DNA from 4 places in the Paenibacillus sp. FSL H3-0302 genome. Region 1 is predicted to be linked to each of the others. Evidence: riboswitches for the same ligand, from Rfam matches in the RefSeq annotation. Region 1 holds a riboswitch; each other region holds the start of a gene.
The links. A riboswitch is a leader RNA that binds a small molecule or an ion and turns the genes downstream of it on or off. The one in region 1 is predicted to bind cyclic di-GMP.
Positions count from the first base shown of each region.

Region 2: it holds a riboswitch for cyclic di-GMP, as region 1 does, so the genes downstream of both, MHH50_RS02465 (choice-of-anchor A family protein) here and MHH50_RS21030 (thiamine pyrophosphate-binding protein) in region 1, are expected to answer to the same signal.
Region 3: it holds a riboswitch for cyclic di-GMP, as region 1 does, so the genes downstream of both, MHH50_RS01930 (anti-repressor SinI family protein) here and MHH50_RS21030 (thiamine pyrophosphate-binding protein) in region 1, are expected to answer to the same signal.
Region 4: it holds a riboswitch for cyclic di-GMP, as region 1 does, so the genes downstream of both, MHH50_RS03235 (transglutaminase-like domain-containing protein) here and MHH50_RS21030 (thiamine pyrophosphate-binding protein) in region 1, are expected to answer to the same signal.

Region 1 is NZ_CP150284.1:4,720,953-4,725,131, reverse strand. It holds gene MHH50_RS21035 (carboxymuconolactone decarboxylase family protein) at 1-187, opposite strand, end outside; gene MHH50_RS21030 (thiamine pyrophosphate-binding protein) at 198-1,838, opposite strand; cyclic di-GMP riboswitch class I at 1,994-2,090, opposite strand; gene MHH50_RS21025 (HAMP domain-containing methyl-accepting chemotaxis protein) at 2,265-3,515, opposite strand; gene MHH50_RS21020 (YafY family protein) at 3,637-4,179, opposite strand, start outside.
Region 2 is NZ_CP150284.1:554,063-558,241, forward strand. It holds gene MHH50_RS02450 (DUF3221 domain-containing protein) at 1-299, opposite strand, end outside; gene MHH50_RS02455 (ASCH domain-containing protein) at 651-1,064, shown strand; gene MHH50_RS02460 (hypothetical protein) at 1,264-1,761, opposite strand; cyclic di-GMP riboswitch class I at 2,151-2,241, shown strand; gene MHH50_RS02465 (choice-of-anchor A family protein) at 2,350-4,179, shown strand, end outside.
Region 3 is NZ_CP150284.1:433,961-438,139, reverse strand. It holds gene MHH50_RS01945 (signal peptidase I) at 1-253, shown strand, start outside; gene MHH50_RS01940 (TasA family protein) at 344-952, shown strand; gene MHH50_RS01935 (helix-turn-helix domain-containing protein) at 1,122-1,451, shown strand; gene MHH50_RS01930 (anti-repressor SinI family protein) at 1,559-1,714, opposite strand; cyclic di-GMP riboswitch class I at 1,742-1,826, opposite strand; gene MHH50_RS01925 (2-oxoglutarate dehydrogenase E1 component) at 2,297-4,179, shown strand, end outside.
Region 4 is NZ_CP150284.1:734,403-738,581, reverse strand. It holds rRNA gene MHH50_RS03240 (16S ribosomal RNA) at 1-940, opposite strand, end outside; gene MHH50_RS03235 (transglutaminase-like domain-containing protein) at 1,307-2,116, opposite strand; cyclic di-GMP riboswitch class I at 2,130-2,210, opposite strand; cyclic di-GMP riboswitch class I at 2,285-2,367, opposite strand; gene MHH50_RS03230 (class D sortase) at 2,481-3,146, opposite strand; gene MHH50_RS03225 (GtrA family protein) at 3,249-3,656, opposite strand; gene MHH50_RS03220 (glycosyltransferase family 2 protein) at 3,643-4,179, opposite strand, start outside.

The DNA.
Region 1 (4,179 bases):
AAATGACTGCGATTTCCTTCCAGTCAGGGGCTATAGTATTACGTTGAAAAATATCGCCATAGGCATTCCCCATAATAAATTCAGCCAAGTCAGGGAAGTGGTCTTTAATTGGAGCTAGTGCTTTTGCGCCATAGTCTCCTGATAGATTCGTGAAGTGGTTGAGACCACTGTTGATATTTTCCTTCATGGTTAGCCTCCTAGTTTAGGTTCAAAGTACGGTGTGCAGTCGGAGGGACTTCATCACGGTCTGTTAGTAGTTCAATAACGGCAACATGGTTTAGAGCTACCGCATCTTTAATTGCAGCTGTGAATTCATCCGCAGTCTCACATTTGTAGCCTTTAGCACCTAGAGATTCAGCGAATTTCACGGCGTCCATTGGTACTTCATATAGAGTTCCATCGATACGACCTGTGGTTTTCTCCATACCCTTAAGAGCCATATCTAGTTGCTTATTATTGACCACGATAAAGATGACAGGGATATCTTTGCAGACAGCGGTGTTAATCTCAGCGCCGAGCATCATGAAACAACCATCACCTGTAATGCAGAGGACAGTTTCTTCAGGAGCTGCAACTTTTGCACCAATAGCCATGCCGATCGAATTACCCATGCAAGCAAAATACGCATCAAAAACAAAGCTGCCCGGTTTCTTAACCTTGTACCATTTTGCAGCGTGGAATCCATGACTTCCATCATCAACGAAAATTGAATTATTATAAGGGATCAAATCACTTAAAGTGCTCATTACCGAAGCAAGGGAAAGATTCTTGAGGGTTGGAAGCTCTTCTGAATAATCCGCATCGGCCAAAGCCTCACGTTTGGTGATTGTGCTTGGGTCAATATGATTTAGGCAGTGCACCAAATTATCGCGCAGGTCCCCAGTGACCGGTATCGTTTTGGACAATAGTATTTTTCCGACAAAGGTTGGATCAATATCAAATTGAATTAAAGTTGCTGGATGATTCTCCCGTTTAAGATTACAGATGGTCATATCACTTAAACGTGATCCAAGCACTATAAATAAATCGCTTTTATTCAATAAATCGTCCCCGTGGGTCGAACCGCCAACGCCAATAGGACCATGATAGAGTGGGTGATCCCAGACTATAGCCCCTTTTCCACCTGGAGATGTTACTACAGGAATATTAAAAGTTTCTGCGAGTTGAACAAGCTCTTTATGTGCTCCGGAGCGGTTAATTCCTTTACCCGCAATAATCAAAGGATTCTTAGCAGCTTGAATAGCATCGATGACTCTATCGATATTAGCTTGACTAATTAGAGATTCTCTTTCTGGGATTACTATATTGCATTCTTCCAATACTTCAGTTTGTACATCAAAAGGAATACAAAGATGAACAGGACCCCGTTTGGTCAGGGCCACAGAAATCGCATGATTAAAAATAGTACCAAAGTGATCCCCACGTTCAACCAATTTACTGAACAAGGTGGCAGGTCTGAACATATCAGCTAAATCAGCCAGAAAAGAGGTGGAGTCCTGACATTGAGGAATTCCAAGCTCTGTAATGGATTGGTGGCCGGTAATAAATAGGACAGGTAGGTTGTTAGCTTTCGCATGTGCTGCTGCTGTAAGCAGGTTAGTTCCCCCAGGACCCGAAGTACCAAATGCTACGCCTAGGTTACCCGTTTTCAGCGCATACCCTGCTGCTTCGAATCCGGAGCTTGCTTCATGTCTGCCGGGAATAAATTCAATACCGTAATCCACCATCTTTAGAACTATTGGACAAATGGATTTGCCAATGATCCCAAAAGAATGGGTGACTCCAAGGTTACGTAGTGCTTCCGCCATGTAATCTGCGACTGTCTTCAAAAGAAACACCTCACAAGTTTTTTGATATATATTAGTTATTAATCTACCGAATAGATACGATAGATCAATATACTCAAAAAGTAAAAACCTGTGCTCTATAGTAAGCACAGGTTGGTGGCATAAGGCACCGCTAAGACTGAACAATAGTTCAGCCGTCCTGGTTCCTCTGCAACCTGGCAATCATGGCCTCAAACGAAAAAATGAGGCTGTAGATCCATGGTTTTGCGTCATCCTCTTTCGAGGATTTTGCCAATATTAATTTATAGTTGATAAGAATAATTTTCCTTTACAATATATTCCTCATTAATTTTTGTCAACATAATCCGCTAAAAAAACTCGAAATTTGACGAAAGTCTTGTCCAAGAGATGAAGTTTTGCCTCGCGAAAAAAACTGCCACCTAAGACTCAGCTTAGGTGGCAGTTGATAGTTTTGAACTAGAATTTAAAGATATGAATGGTTTTTTGCAGATTAAATACGGCCTGGGTCATTTTTTCCGTTTCTTCTGCAACAGACTGCAGGGCATTAATCTGTTCATTCATAGCCGCCGATACCTCTTCCGTGCCAGCAGCAGTTTCTTCGGTGATTGCTGAGATATTCTCAATTGCACTGGAAATTTTCAAGGCACTTTCTAGCATAAGATCACTCTCCGCAGAGAATGAAGAGATTTGCTCGGTAATGTACTGCACGCTTTGTACAATTTGTGCGAAAATATGGGCAGATTGAGTGATCATTTCATTCTGAACCTGCACAACCTCTTCATTGATGGCAATATTATCGATGGCTTGTTTAATATCTGACTCAATGCTGCGGACCAAGCCGAATACTTCTTTTGTGGATGCCGTAGATTCTTCAGCAAGCTTGCGAACCTCTTGAGCTACAACGGCAAAACCCCGACCATGCTCTCCGGCACGAGCAGCTTCGATGGAGGCATTCAGTGACAGCAGGTTGGTCTGCTCAGCGATCTCTGTGATGGTCTTGGTGATCATCGTAATCCCGCGGGCATTTTGTGAGAGAGCTTCAATAGTATCAGCCACTTTTTGTGTAGCCTCTATGTTTTTACGCATGCCTTCAGCCTGTGTATCTACGGATTGGCGCCCTTGCTCAACAAGTTCTAAGGTATGTATTGAACGTCTGTTCATTTCTTTGGTGGAGTTCGTATAATTGGATACTTTGGTCTCAATGTCTTTAATGGATTCTGTCATATCAGCGATATCCGTAGATATTTCATTTGCACCAAGAGCGAGCTCAGTAGAAGAAGAGGCTACTTGTGCCATGACAATCTTCAGGTTCTGGTTCTTATCTTCGATTCCGCGGCTTGCATCCATAACTTGACGGGTGATCTGCGATGCATCGGTCAGAATCTTCTTGAGCTTATCAATCATTGTGTTAAAGGAGCGGCTTACGTCACCCATTGAACCATTTTCGTCCGCTCTGCTAGTGAAATCACCCTTTGAAATACTGTGAGATACATTAGCAATATCATCAAAAGATGATGTAAGCGTTCTCTCCACGAAGCGAGCAACAGGTAAAGTCAGACCTGCAAGAACAACTACTAGTATAATTCCTACGAGAAATTGACCTAGAATCATTAACGTAACTAAGACAGGAATAGCAAACAGTGCGGCAACGAGGTAACATCCGGCAACAATTCTTTGTTTTAACGGAAGTTTGTGCATCCAGCTCATTGGTAAAATGTCCCCCTTATTAAATTTTATGTAATGGTGTTATTATAGGGGATTTATAGGTCATTGGTCTATAGAGAAGTGTCATAAATCTTCTTTAAGTAGTAGATATTTAGAATTCATGTCAAAATTCCTCATATATTGTGGAAATTGTTTTAATAGCAGACTTTACCATCCCTACTAGTTCGTTAGGAGCTAAAACAATAACTGAAGGAGAGAAAGAGAGTACGATACGACAGGCAGATTCTATAGCATTAAACTCGGCTTCCACGTTCATCCACCCAGTATTAGCAGAGGGTTCTACTAAAGTTATAGTTACATATCTTTCACGTTGTAATTCTTTAAGAATAGACTCATTCACCTTTAAGTTCACTACATATTTTGGCAGTGCTGCTTTGAAAGCTAAAGTCGATTGTTCCCAGTAGCTTTTTAAATCAAAAGCCTCAGGTCTGACAAATGATTCATAAGTTGCGTCAGCTTGTATTAATCTCGACACGCGAAAAGTCCGCATTTCACCCTCGGTTCGTGCCACTACATACCAAACTCCACGTTTTGCGACTAACCCGAGAGGTTCAATGAAACGCTCCCTCATCTCGTCATTCCGTGGGTAAGTGATCTTTACTTTACGGTCTTCCCAAACAGCTTCCTGCAGGACAGAAAGAAACGG
Region 2 (4,179 bases), 2.7 Mb from region 1:
AATGAATCATCACTTACTTCAAAAAACACTTTAATCTCATCGCCTTTTTTATATTTAGAAGGTGCAACTTTATTTACCCAAATGGCTTGAGAGTACTCATTAGATTCGAGAATTTCCTTGTATTCCTTGTTCAAGTCTTCTTCTTTTAATTCAGAAATTACTAAAATTCTTTTATTTTCTACATCTATTGTGTGTACAATTCCTTTCAAAACTTCATTATTCTTACTACAGGCGGTGACGAATAATAAAAAAACAAAAATAAGAGTCCATTTAATAGTAGTACGTGGTTTTTGAATCATGGACCTTCCCCTCCAGTGGTTACGACATTAGTTTAAAATCGGTTGCACAGGCATAGCATTTAGTACATTACCAATATAAGAATAAACAGCAGCCTTTCCATTATGACGACCTTTATTGATTCTGGGGAGTTACAGGTGAATGCCTGTAGTATTGATATTTTCATAAGAACTTTTGTTTGTATATAATAAAAATAAATGTTCTTATTTTAGAGGCGATCAATGATGGAAATGAGTATCGACCAAACGGTTGGGATTATTTATCAGGTCAAGGTGAGCAAGATTACACAACGCGAGATCGAGATCCGTGGCATCCGTGACAAACGTCCAACATAAACAAAGGGGATAAATATCATGCGGTGTATAACAATACGGCAGCCTTGGGCGACCTTAATTGCTCTTGGTGAAAAAGAGTTTGAAACTCGTTCATGGAGAACAGCCTACCGCGGCGAGTTAGGCATCCATGCCGGAATGAGGATTGACAAAAAGATTTGTGAACAGGAACCGTACAAATCAGTATTGGCGAAACATGGCTATACAGCGAATAATTTGCCGACAGGAGCTATTATTGCTACAGGTCAGCTCGCGGGATGTTATGTGGTTACTCCAGAGGTGGATTTAAGGGAATGGATCAATGGGAACGAATATGATTTTGGCGACTATAGTGAAGGACGGTTTGCCTGGAAGCTTGAAGGGGTTCATCCATTAAGCCATCCAATTCCAGCTAAAGGTCGGCTAAGCTTGTGGGAGCACTCTAATCACTTCTGAACGGCGAACAATATTTTTAATGTAATTTTTATGTGCCTATCAGCTATTTTTCAGGTTCGAGGTATATATTAGAGACACCAAACACCCCCCAGTGTTTTGTGGTATATCTCTCTCAGGTCTTGCCAACTCCCATGGTAAGGCCTATTTTTTTGTTCACTAATTGATTGGGGGGAGAGAGCGCAGCGGCTTCTATACAGCTTTACTTAATCTGGTACTGTTCTTCGTAACTCTTAAAAGATGAAATATCCAGCCCTAGGTATCTGCGCATATGGATGGCAGCTTGAGCCGCAACAATGTCATTCAACAGCAGCATTCGTTCATGATAGCCACGACATATATACTTGGCTTCAATTCCCGTATTAAGTCTGTTTTGCTCATACACCTTGATTCCCCGTCTTCTCATTTCTGCACGAACATCCCTTAGATCTGTTGTAGCTACTGCAGCAGCTGTTCCAAGAACCTCCAGATAAGGGGCGGGTGTTCGTAAGTGTGTAGATAAAATGGCGGAGTCCCGTTCGAAAGCTGATAAAATCATCGGAAGCAATAAATAAGATTTCACCAGCATGTTGTCCCTGCTTTCTGCTCTATGCATGAATCTCATCACCTCTAATAGGAACGTATATTCGTATTCTACCCCGATATTCCAAAAATAATCAATGGTATTTCTAAACAGCTTATCCAATGTGATTAAATTCACAACTAAATAACGAAGAATAAATTATATTAAAATTGTAATAATAAAAATTAATGTATCTAACGCACATAAAGGAGAATTATGATGGAAAAAGAGGGCAGCCTCCAGCGTGGATTGTTTTTTGGTTTAATTCTGAGTGTTCCCTTATGGATATCCATATTGGGCTATATACAGTTACTTTAAAATTTAATGAAAAACCTTATGCGAAGCGCCTTTAGGCGCTTTTTTTGTGTGGTACTAATGCGGGGAATTATCGAAAGGAATTGATTGACAATTGTGGGTGTCGGGAGCTAAACTGTTATTAATTCAAAAGTATTAAAAGTCATAGACTGTTATTGGATAGAATGCTTCAGCTACCAGTTCTGGACTTGCAGTGTAATACATATATATAGTCATGATAATAGCAAACCGTCTGAAAGGGCGGGACGCAAAGTCCAGGAGTCTAAAGTGTCTTAAAGGCACAATGACCGTCCGACTGCCATGAGAAGGGAATTCCACTTCTTTTTGGCGGTCTTTTTTGTTGTTAGGTCCTTTAGAGTTTCTGGTAATTATTCTGATTAATATAAATCATAGTTTTAGGAGGTGTGCCATTTGAAAAGAAGAATAAAACCGTTACTCTCGCTTGTATTAGCTGGGATTTTGACGGTAGGTAGTGGGCTTTCCTCATTGGGAGCTGGAGTTGCTGGAGCTAGTAGTTCTTCTACATTGGGAATTGCAGCGGTCTACAACGTGTTTATTCTAGGGGATATAACAACAGTTTCGGATACGGAAGGAAGGTTTGCTGCTGGAGGTAACGTTAACTTAACCAACTATAGTGTTGGAGATAGGTTGACCGCTGCAGAGGTTTCCCTGACTGACACACTTGTTGTTGGAGGGAATCTTACTTTCAACGGAGGTACTGTTTATGGGAATATCGTGCACGGGGGAGATTTTTCAGGGAATGTAACGCTCCTCAAGGGTGGTACAAAAAGACAGGGGAGTACGATTGACTTTTCAGCCGTAGGTCAGTCTTTGAAGGACAAATCAGCAGAACTTGCAGCATTGCCGGCGAATGGAACAACAGTGTACCAATATGGCAGCCTTACCCTGACAGGTACAGATCCTGCGGTCAATGTTTTTAATGTTTCAGGAGATAACGTCTCTAATACCTACGGAATTACAATAAATGTTCCTTCAGGATCTACTGCAATTATTAATATTGATGGTTCTAACGTAAAAATGAAAAACTTCGGATTTCTACCTAATAACGTGTTGAACAGCAAGAAAATTTTGCTTAACTTTAGCCAAGCTGCGTATCTTGATATGGCAGGCATAGGTGTAATGGGAAGCATACTTGCCCCCTATGCTCATGTTGATTTTATTAATGGTCAGATTAACGGTACTTTAGTGGCGGCTTCACTCAAAGGTACTGGTGGTGGTGAATTTCACCACTATCCATACGATGGTGATGAACCCGGACCAACGCCGACACCAACGCCGACAGTGACGCCGACACCAACAGTGACACCAACGCCGACGCCGACAGTGACACCAACGCCGACACCGACGCCAACACCATGTCCGACGCCGACAGTGACACCAACGCCGACGCCGACACCAACGCCGACAGTGACGCCAACGCCGACAGTGACACCGACGCCAACACCAACAGTGACACCAACGCCGACAGTGACGCCAACACCGACACCAACGCCGACAGTGACGCCAACACCGACACCAACACCGACGCCAACGCCGACGCCGACAGTGACACCGACGCCAACGCCAACAGTGACACCAACACCGACACCAACGCCGACAGTGACGCCAACACCGACACCAACACCGACACCAACGCCGACAGTGACACCAACACCAACGCCGACGCCGACAGTGACACCAACGCCGACGCCGACAGTGACACCAACGCCGACGCCGACAGTGACACCAACGCCGACAGTGACGCCAACACCGACACCAACGCCGACAGTGACGCCAACACCGACACCAACACCGACACCAACGCCGACACCAACGCCAACGCCGACGCCGACACCAACGCCGACAGTGACACCAACACCAACGCCGACAGTGACACCAACACCAACGCCAACAGTGACACCAACGCCGACAGTGACGCCAACACCGACACCAACGCCAACGCCGACGCCGACACCAACGCCGACACCAACGCCAACGCTGACGCCGACACCAACGCCAACGCCGACGCCGACACCAACGCCGACAGTGACACCAACGCCGACACCAACACCGACGCCGACAGTGACGCCAACGCCAACACCGACACCAACGCCGACGGTAACACCTGAGGCGACGCCAACGCCATCGCCGACGGTAACGCCTGAGGCAACACCAACACCGACGGTAACGCCTGAGGCAACACCGACACCGACGGTAACGCCTGAGGCAACACCAACACCG
Region 3 (4,179 bases), 2.6 Mb from region 1:
CGACGCGCCCGACATGAACCCTACCAGTTCTGTGAATGTTGTAGCTCAGTATACCGGGGTCACTGTACCCTATGTCGGTTACGCTATGAATTTCGCGGTTTCCAAAGCTGGAAGTGTAGTCCTCATGATCGTGCCTGGCTTGATGCTTCTGCTCTATGCTCTGTATACCTCTTGGAAGGCTGTAGCTGCATTAGAAAAGAAAAATGCTGCCCTACTGCCAGCCTCACCGCCCCCAACAGAAACACAGCCCTAAGTTGATTGTCCACTTCCGCTTACGAACCGGAAGATACAATATATAAATTTTATAAAAAATTCAAACACAAATTTGAGGAGGAATTTTATTATGGGTATCAAGAAAACATTGGGTCTTGGCGTAGCATCTGCAGCACTGGGTTTATCATTAATCGGCGGAGGAACCTTCGCATACTTTAGCGACACTGCGCAAAGCACAGCTACATTCGCAGCGGGCACGCTCGATCTGAACTCCGACCCTTCTGTCATCGTTAATATTCCTAACCTGAAACCAGGTGATACTGTAACTAAATCCTTCAAATTGAAAAACGATGGTTCGCTCGATATCGGATCTATTATTCTGAATACATCGACTCAAATCACGGATGCTAAAGGAGATAACTACCTGGATTTAGCCGAGTTCATTAAAGTTAAATTCCTTAGAAATAATGATAAAGGAGTACCTATCGTCTCTCCTGAAAATGTAGTTTATGAGACTACACTTGCTGCTTTAAAAAGTCAGCATCCGGATCTCGTAAAAAATACAGGTTGGGATCAACTCTTTACCGAAGCATCCGGTATTAAAGCCGGTACCAACGACAGCTTCTCCGTCCAATTCGAATTTGTGGAAAATAACCAAGATCAAAATATTTTCCAAGGCGATAGCTTAACACTGACTTGGGATTTCGTAGCTAAACAAGGTGCGAAAAAAGACTACTAAGATCAATAAAGTAATTTAATAAAATACTCGAAGAGCAGCAGATCCTGAATCCGGCCACGGATAAGCAGATTGCTGCTCTTCTCTTTACAATAAACTTTGTCCGATTTATTGATATTTGCTATACTAATAACAAAAATTACGGAGGGGCGTCAGCATAGTGCCACAGAATATGGGCCAACGTATCCAGCAGCTCCGCCTAGACAAGGGTTTCTCCCTATCTGAGCTTGCGGACAGAGCAGATGTAGCTAAGTCGTATCTTAGCAACGTGGAGAGAAACATCCAATCCAATCCATCCATCCAGTTTATCGAAAAAATCGCTGACGCGCTTCAGGTATCCATTCATGCCCTACTCTATGGAGAACCCAATGATGCAGAGGAATCACATTTAGATTCGGAATGGTTCCGATTGGTGCAGGAAGCTATGGACTCAGGCATTAGCAAACGCGAATTCAAAGAATTTCTGGACTATCAGAAATGGAAGCTCGATCAAAAGGATTAATACTTCCTACTAATCTGGTACGATCCTCTCTTCTACTAAATCATATCGAAAAAGGACACAGCGAAGAACCGCTGTGCCCTTTTTCGATATGTAACCCCTCTAATGTATTACTGCACGATCTGCACAGTTTTCTCATGAAAGAACTGGCGGATTTCATCTGCCTTAATGCCAGCCTTCTTAGCTGCTAATAATAAATGTACCCACTCTTGATCCAGATCAATAAACTGCTGTTCTCTGTTGCTACCCTGGTTGGACTTTTCCAAAAAATCTCCCCCTAAGATTTTACGTCCCCAGGCAATCCGGCTGTCATAGTATCTCTACCTTAGACCCGCGACTTTGTGCCCCTGCCTTTCGGCAAGTTTACCTTTTACTGGACCCTTTTCACGAAAGGATCTACTTAAAAAACTATAAAATTACTATCTGCAATAACATTATACAAAAAGAAAGCGGAAAAGTGTGTCGATTCCTGGTTACTTTCTATTTTAAAAACGAAAAATAAAAGATTTTTTTTCAAAGATCTTGTCCGATTATCACGATACTCGTCCGTTACATAAAATAAATTGTACTAGCAAAATAAATATTTACTGACCTAATAGTTAAAAATAAGGATAATAGAATCATTTTAATAGGCCTTTAGAATGGGTAATGAGAAGAAACACCCTTCTTTTCATTAGAACAAGCTAACCCATACCATTTTGCGAACGTATTGGACGAAAGAATGAATTGATTACAGTGGCCGAAAGTAGCACAATAAGATGAGAAATGAAACCGCAATCATCACAGCTCCAGTAAGCGTTGACACAAAATGTCACGTATGGAGTTCATCCGTTAAGGAGGATGTATTCATGGCAGCCAAAGAGCCCTATAACGAATCCATTTGGAGTAAGTATTACGGACCCAATTTAGGCTACATTCAAGAAAGATATGAACAGTTTGTGAAAGATCCCTCCACCGTAGAAAATAATTATCGCGAGCTTTTTACAAATTCGGGACCTCCTCCCCTAACTCCGGATAGCGAACCGGCTCCTCAGCCGCGCATCTCGGGAGACACCGAATGGCTTAGAAAAGCAGTAAGAGCTTCCAAGCTAATCGCCAATATTCGTATATATGGCCATATGGCCGCTGAAATTGATCCGCTGGTACGCGATCAGAATCCCATGGCAAAATATCTTGAGCTTGAAACCTATGGGCTGACCCGCGAAGACCTGATCGCACTGCCTGCCACGCTTATATGGGAAAATGCGCCGAATGATGTGCATACCGGATGGGATGCCGTGCAACGTATGCGTCAGGCATACACCAAGACTATCGCCTATGAATTCGGGCATGTGCATGAAGAAAAAGAACTGCAATGGCTAAATAGACAGGCAGAATCCACCAGCTCACCAGCACCCCTAAATAATACAGAACGCAAAGAGCTCCTGAACCGCCTGATTCAGGTAGAGCAATTTGAAACCTTCCTCCACAAGACTTTTGTAGGTCAGAAGCGTTTCAGTCTTGAAGGCAATGATGCTCTTGTGCCGATGTTAGATGAAATCGTACGTGCTGCTGCACATGACGGTGCGGAGCATATTTTGATGGGCATGGCGCATCGCGGCCGCCTCAACGTTCTTGCACATATTTTGGGCAAACCTTATGATATCATATTTTCAGAGTTTCATCATTCTCCGAACAAGGAGCTTTTCCCTTCCGAAGGCTCCACAGGCATTAACTATGGTTGGACAGGTGATGTGAAATACCATCTCGGTGCAGACCGTGCTGTCCGTGAAGGAGAAACCGTACGCACAAGAATAACACTAGCGAATAACCCAAGTCACTTGGAATTCGTCAATCCTGTCGTGGAAGGTTTCACTCGTGCCGCACAAGAAGATCGGAGCACTGCAGGACTGCCGAAGATTGATACCAGTAAAGCTATGGCGGTGCTGATGCATGGCGATGCTGCTTTTCCAGGTGAAGGAATTGTTGCAGAAACGCTTAATATCGGCAAACTTCAAGGTTATCAAAATGGTGGGACGATCCATATCATTGTTAATAACCGAATTGGTTTTACGACTGAAAGTGAAGATTCCCGTTCTACGCATTATGCGAGTGACATCGCCAAAGGGTATGAAATCCCAATAGTCCATGTCAACGCTGATGACCCAGAGGCCTGCGTAGCAGCTGTACGTTTAGCTAGCGCATACCGCCATCAATTCAAAAAAGATTTCGTAATTGATCTCATCGGCTACCGCCGTCATGGTCACAACGAAATGGATGATCCTGAAACCACACAACCTATTGTCTACGGCAAGGTTCGCAATCATCCAACCGTCTACAAGGTTTATGCAGAGAGACTGAAAAACGAAAAGGTTCTTACCGCCGAAGACGTACAAAAGATGAATGCTGAAGCAGAAAGCGTATTGCAGCGTGCGTACGATACTATGAAGGAAGGCAATCATAAGAAAAAAGAACCCAAAGCCTTCATTCCTCTACAAACGGACCGCGCAGCGGCAAACACTACAGCGGTATCCATCTCCAGCCTGCAGGAGATCAATCGTGAACTGTTGACGGTTCCTGCTGGATTCCAGGTTTATCCGAAGCTGGAGCGCATTTTACAACGTCGTAAAGATGCACTGAATGAGGGTGAAAAGGTCGACTGGGCACTAGCTGAAACATTAGCCTTCGCTACCATTCTGAAAAATGGAACGCCCATCCGACTGAGCGGTCAAGATGCCCAGCGCGGAACCTT
Region 4 (4,179 bases), 2.9 Mb from region 1:
CCCCGTCAATTCCTTTGAGTTTCAGTCTTGCGACCGTACTCCCCAGGCGGAGTGCTTACTGTGTTAACTTCGGCACCAAGGGTATCGAAACCCCTAACACCTAGCACTCATCGTTTACGGCGTGGACTACCAGGGTATCTAATCCTGTTTGCTCCCCACGCTTTCGCGCCTCAGCGTCAGTTACAGCCCAGAAAGTCGCCTTCGCCACTGGTGTTCCTCCACATATCTACGCATTTCACCGCTACACGTGGAATTCCACTTTCCTCTTCTGTACTCAAGCCACCCAGTTTCCAGTGCGACCTCAGGTTGAGCCCAAGGTTTAAACACCAGACTTAAATAGCCGCCTGCGCGCGCTTTACGCCCAATAATTCCGGACAACGCTTGCCCCCTACGTATTACCGCGGCTGCTGGCACGTAGTTAGCCGGGGCTTTCTTCTCAGGTACCGTCACTCCGGTAGCAGTTACTCTACCGGACGTTCTTCCCTGGCAACAGAGCTTTACGATCCGAAAACCTTCATCACTCACGCGGCGTTGCTCCGTCAGGCTTTCGCCCATTGCGGAAGATTCCCTACTGCTGCCTCCCGTAGGAGTCTGGGCCGTGTCTCAGTCCCAGTGTGGCCGTTCACCCTCTCAGGTCGGCTACGCATCGTCGCCTTGGTGGGCCGTTACCCCACCAACTAGCTAATGCGCCGCAGGCCCATCCCTCAGTGACAGATTGCTCCGTCTTTCATTCTTCTCTCAGGAGAAAAAAGAAATTATCCGGTATTAGCTACCGTTTCCGGTAGTTATCCCAGTCTGAAGGGCAGGTTGCCTACGTGTTACTCACCCGTCCGCCGCTAAGTTATTTTGAAAGCAAGCTTTCAAAATAACTCCGCTCGACTTGCATGTATTAGGCACGCCGCCAGCGTTCGTCCTGAGCCAGGATCAAACTCTCCAATTAGTATTGAAAAGAGCGATATGCTCATTTTGAAACATCTGACGAGAAAATTAATTCTCTAATTTGGATTTCACTTGCGTGATTTCCTACTCACTCGTTGTTCAGTTTTCAAAGATCAAGTTCTCGTTGGCGCCGTTTAATGTCTCAGCAGCAACTCTTATAATATATCATGTTGTTTTCAGAAATGCAAGCTTTATTTTTCGAAGCTTTTTATCAGCCTCGTCTATATCGCCTGTACGCTGTCTAACAACGCTTACCTATAATACCCCAACTATTAATAGAAAAGCAACCCCTAATATAAAAATAAACAACTAGCTTAATAATTAAGCTAGTTGTTTATTTAATAGAGTTATGTTTCTAGCGACGAACTTAATAGTATTTTGCCGCAGTATATTTGCTTGAGGCTTTAATTAAATCGGTTTTCTTATCACTCTTTGCAAGTCCTGCATCCACTGTAGTATCAATGGTAACCCACTTCCCATTAAGCAACACTTCGTTCCAGGCATGATATTGCGTAACGTAGCTTGTATTCCCCATTACCAACTTAGCAGGAACATCTACACTCCGCAGCATTGCGGCAAAAAGAGAAGCGTAATCATAGCAAATCCCTTTTTTAGTAGTCAATGTCTTATCGATGCTTGGAATATAATCAGTAGTTACACTATTAGCAAGAGAGTAATCATATTGTACATTCGCAACTACATAGTTATAGATCGCTTTAACTTTCTCTTCGTCTGTTGTTTTGCCTTGTACTAATTGTTTAGCTTTGACAATCGCTTTATCAGAAGAACTCCATTTCACATTCTGTACGGAGCCCAAATATACGGAATTCGAGTCACTCATGGTTACGTCTACTACTTCGGAATATAATGCTTTGTATTTATTACCGGTTGTGTTCTCCAGAACAGAAACCTTATAAGTCCCATTTCCTTGTTGCAAAGGGAAGTCCTCAGCTTGTCCAGAAGCATACAAGTTATATGTATAGCTGCTGTTATCTTTGGTGATCATGAGTTTGATTCTTTTATCTTTCGGAATATCATAGTTAATACCAATCACACCTTGAGCCACTTTGGATGTAATCAACCAACTGGCATCTGCACTTGCAGCTTGAGCTGTACTTACCGGAACTGAAGTCATTAGGACGAACAACGCCACCAGCATAAAATAAACCTTTTTCACGGATAAAACTCCTTTCGGTAGCTGGCTGCCATCCTTTCGGGAAGGCCCTTTAGCTTTGCGTCCCTACCTTTCGATAGGTTTGCCGTTATCGTATAAGCTCTATCTGTTCTAGCTTTACTAGATATAATTGATAGAATCCATTCGAAACAAACAAAAAAAGCCTCTTCATTCGGTAGCTGGCTGCCATCCTTTCGGGAAAAGGCCCTTTAGCTTTGCGTCCCTACCTTTCGGAAGGTTTGCCGTTATCGTGTTTAGCTTTCATAGTATAATACTATCATATTTATAGTTGTGAACAAGACCTAATTTACTAGATTACCCATTATTTTATAAATATCTCCCGGTATTTGTGTTTTCTTGTCATTCACTATTCTCCTTTTGTTAATTTGGCATGAACAATCAGCCGATGCGTTGGATTCACTAGCGGATCACATGTAATCAGAGTAAGAATCTTATCCTTGTTATTCCCGTCAAGAACGGAGACGTCACTCGGATCTACAACAGAAATATCATACACCTCATAGTTAAACACCTGATCACTAGTCTTTATCGTGATGACGTCCCCCACAACAACCTCATTCAATCTGTTAAACAAACGACCCGTAGTTCTAGCCCGATGCGCCGCGATTGCAGCATTCCCGATCTCTCCAAGGGGTGCCGTTTCTTTCATATGGGCTGCAGCATGTTTCATATTAGCTTTTGTAGCCCCTTCTAATACAGGCAGCTTCAAATCAATCTTATCGATTTCAATTAGTGCGATTACTTTGCCACCGACTTCAATCTCCGGTTCAGGCTTTTCTGTCTCTTGGGGTTGGGGCTGTGCCTGAGCATCCAGAACCGATTCCTCTGCTAACAGCTGAGTAACTTCAGCATACCTGCTCTTTAGATCTGGCTGGGGAGTACTATCGGCAGTGCTTAGTTCAGCCGTTTCTAATAACTTCTCCTGCTGCCTGTCGTTGTACCACTCGTTAGCTGTCGGATATAACATGATAAGTATCCCAGCCAGTATGAGTAGATAGGAGAATTTACGCAATGTTATTCACCTCCGTATATTGTTTCTATGGTTATATACAAATCAAGCAGAAACAGCTACTTGCCTTTAAGCATAGCAACTCCTTCTGCCTGAAATTAATGTTTAAAATACCCATTTACGACTTCCAAAGAAATTGATGATCACCGTGATAAAGGTAACCAGCACCTTGGAGATCAAGACTTGAATACCTAGTTTATCTGTCAACAGATGCATTAACAACAGTGATATTCCGAGCACTACCAGATTCAGCACGATAAACTTGACCAGCTGTACGCGGTCGAAGCCTTCTTTATTCCCCCGGTTGCGATCACGAAAGGTAACTTTTTTATTCAAAATAAAGCTATTCGCCGTGCCTGCACTATAGGAGATCACCTGCGCCAATGCGTATACCATCCCTAGTGAATTCAACAATGTGAAAATCACAAAATCAATAAGCGTATTGAGCAAACCTACGGCATTAAATTTGAGGAACTGTATGAATGCAGCGCGCAAGTTCTTATCTGACATCATTGTGGTCCTTCCGGCGGTCCAGTTGTTCTTCGTTCTGGTAGCCTTTAGTCTCACTAACAATATATAGCGGTCTATCTTTAGACTCGTCATAAATCCGTCCGATATACTCCCCAATCACACCCAACAGCATCAGAACAATACCGTTAAAGAGCAGATTGACACCTACAATGGAAGCCCAGCCCGGAACCGTCCAGGAGGTGAAAAATATCCTTTGGAACAAGACGAAAAATAAATAGAGAAAGCTAGAAAATGAAAGAAAGAATCCAATATACGTAGCAATCTTAAGCGGCTTATGTGAAAAAGAGGTGATGCCATCTAACGCAAAACGAATCATTTTCTTCAGCGGATATTTGGTTTCTCCAGCAAAACGTTCTTCCCTTTCATATTCCACCATAGTCTGCTTGAAGCCAACCCAGCTCACCAAACCTCTGACATAGCGGTTCTTTTCTTTAAGTCCCCGCAGGACATCACATACCTTACGGTCAATAAGACGGAAATCGCCTGTATCCGTAGGAATATCTAC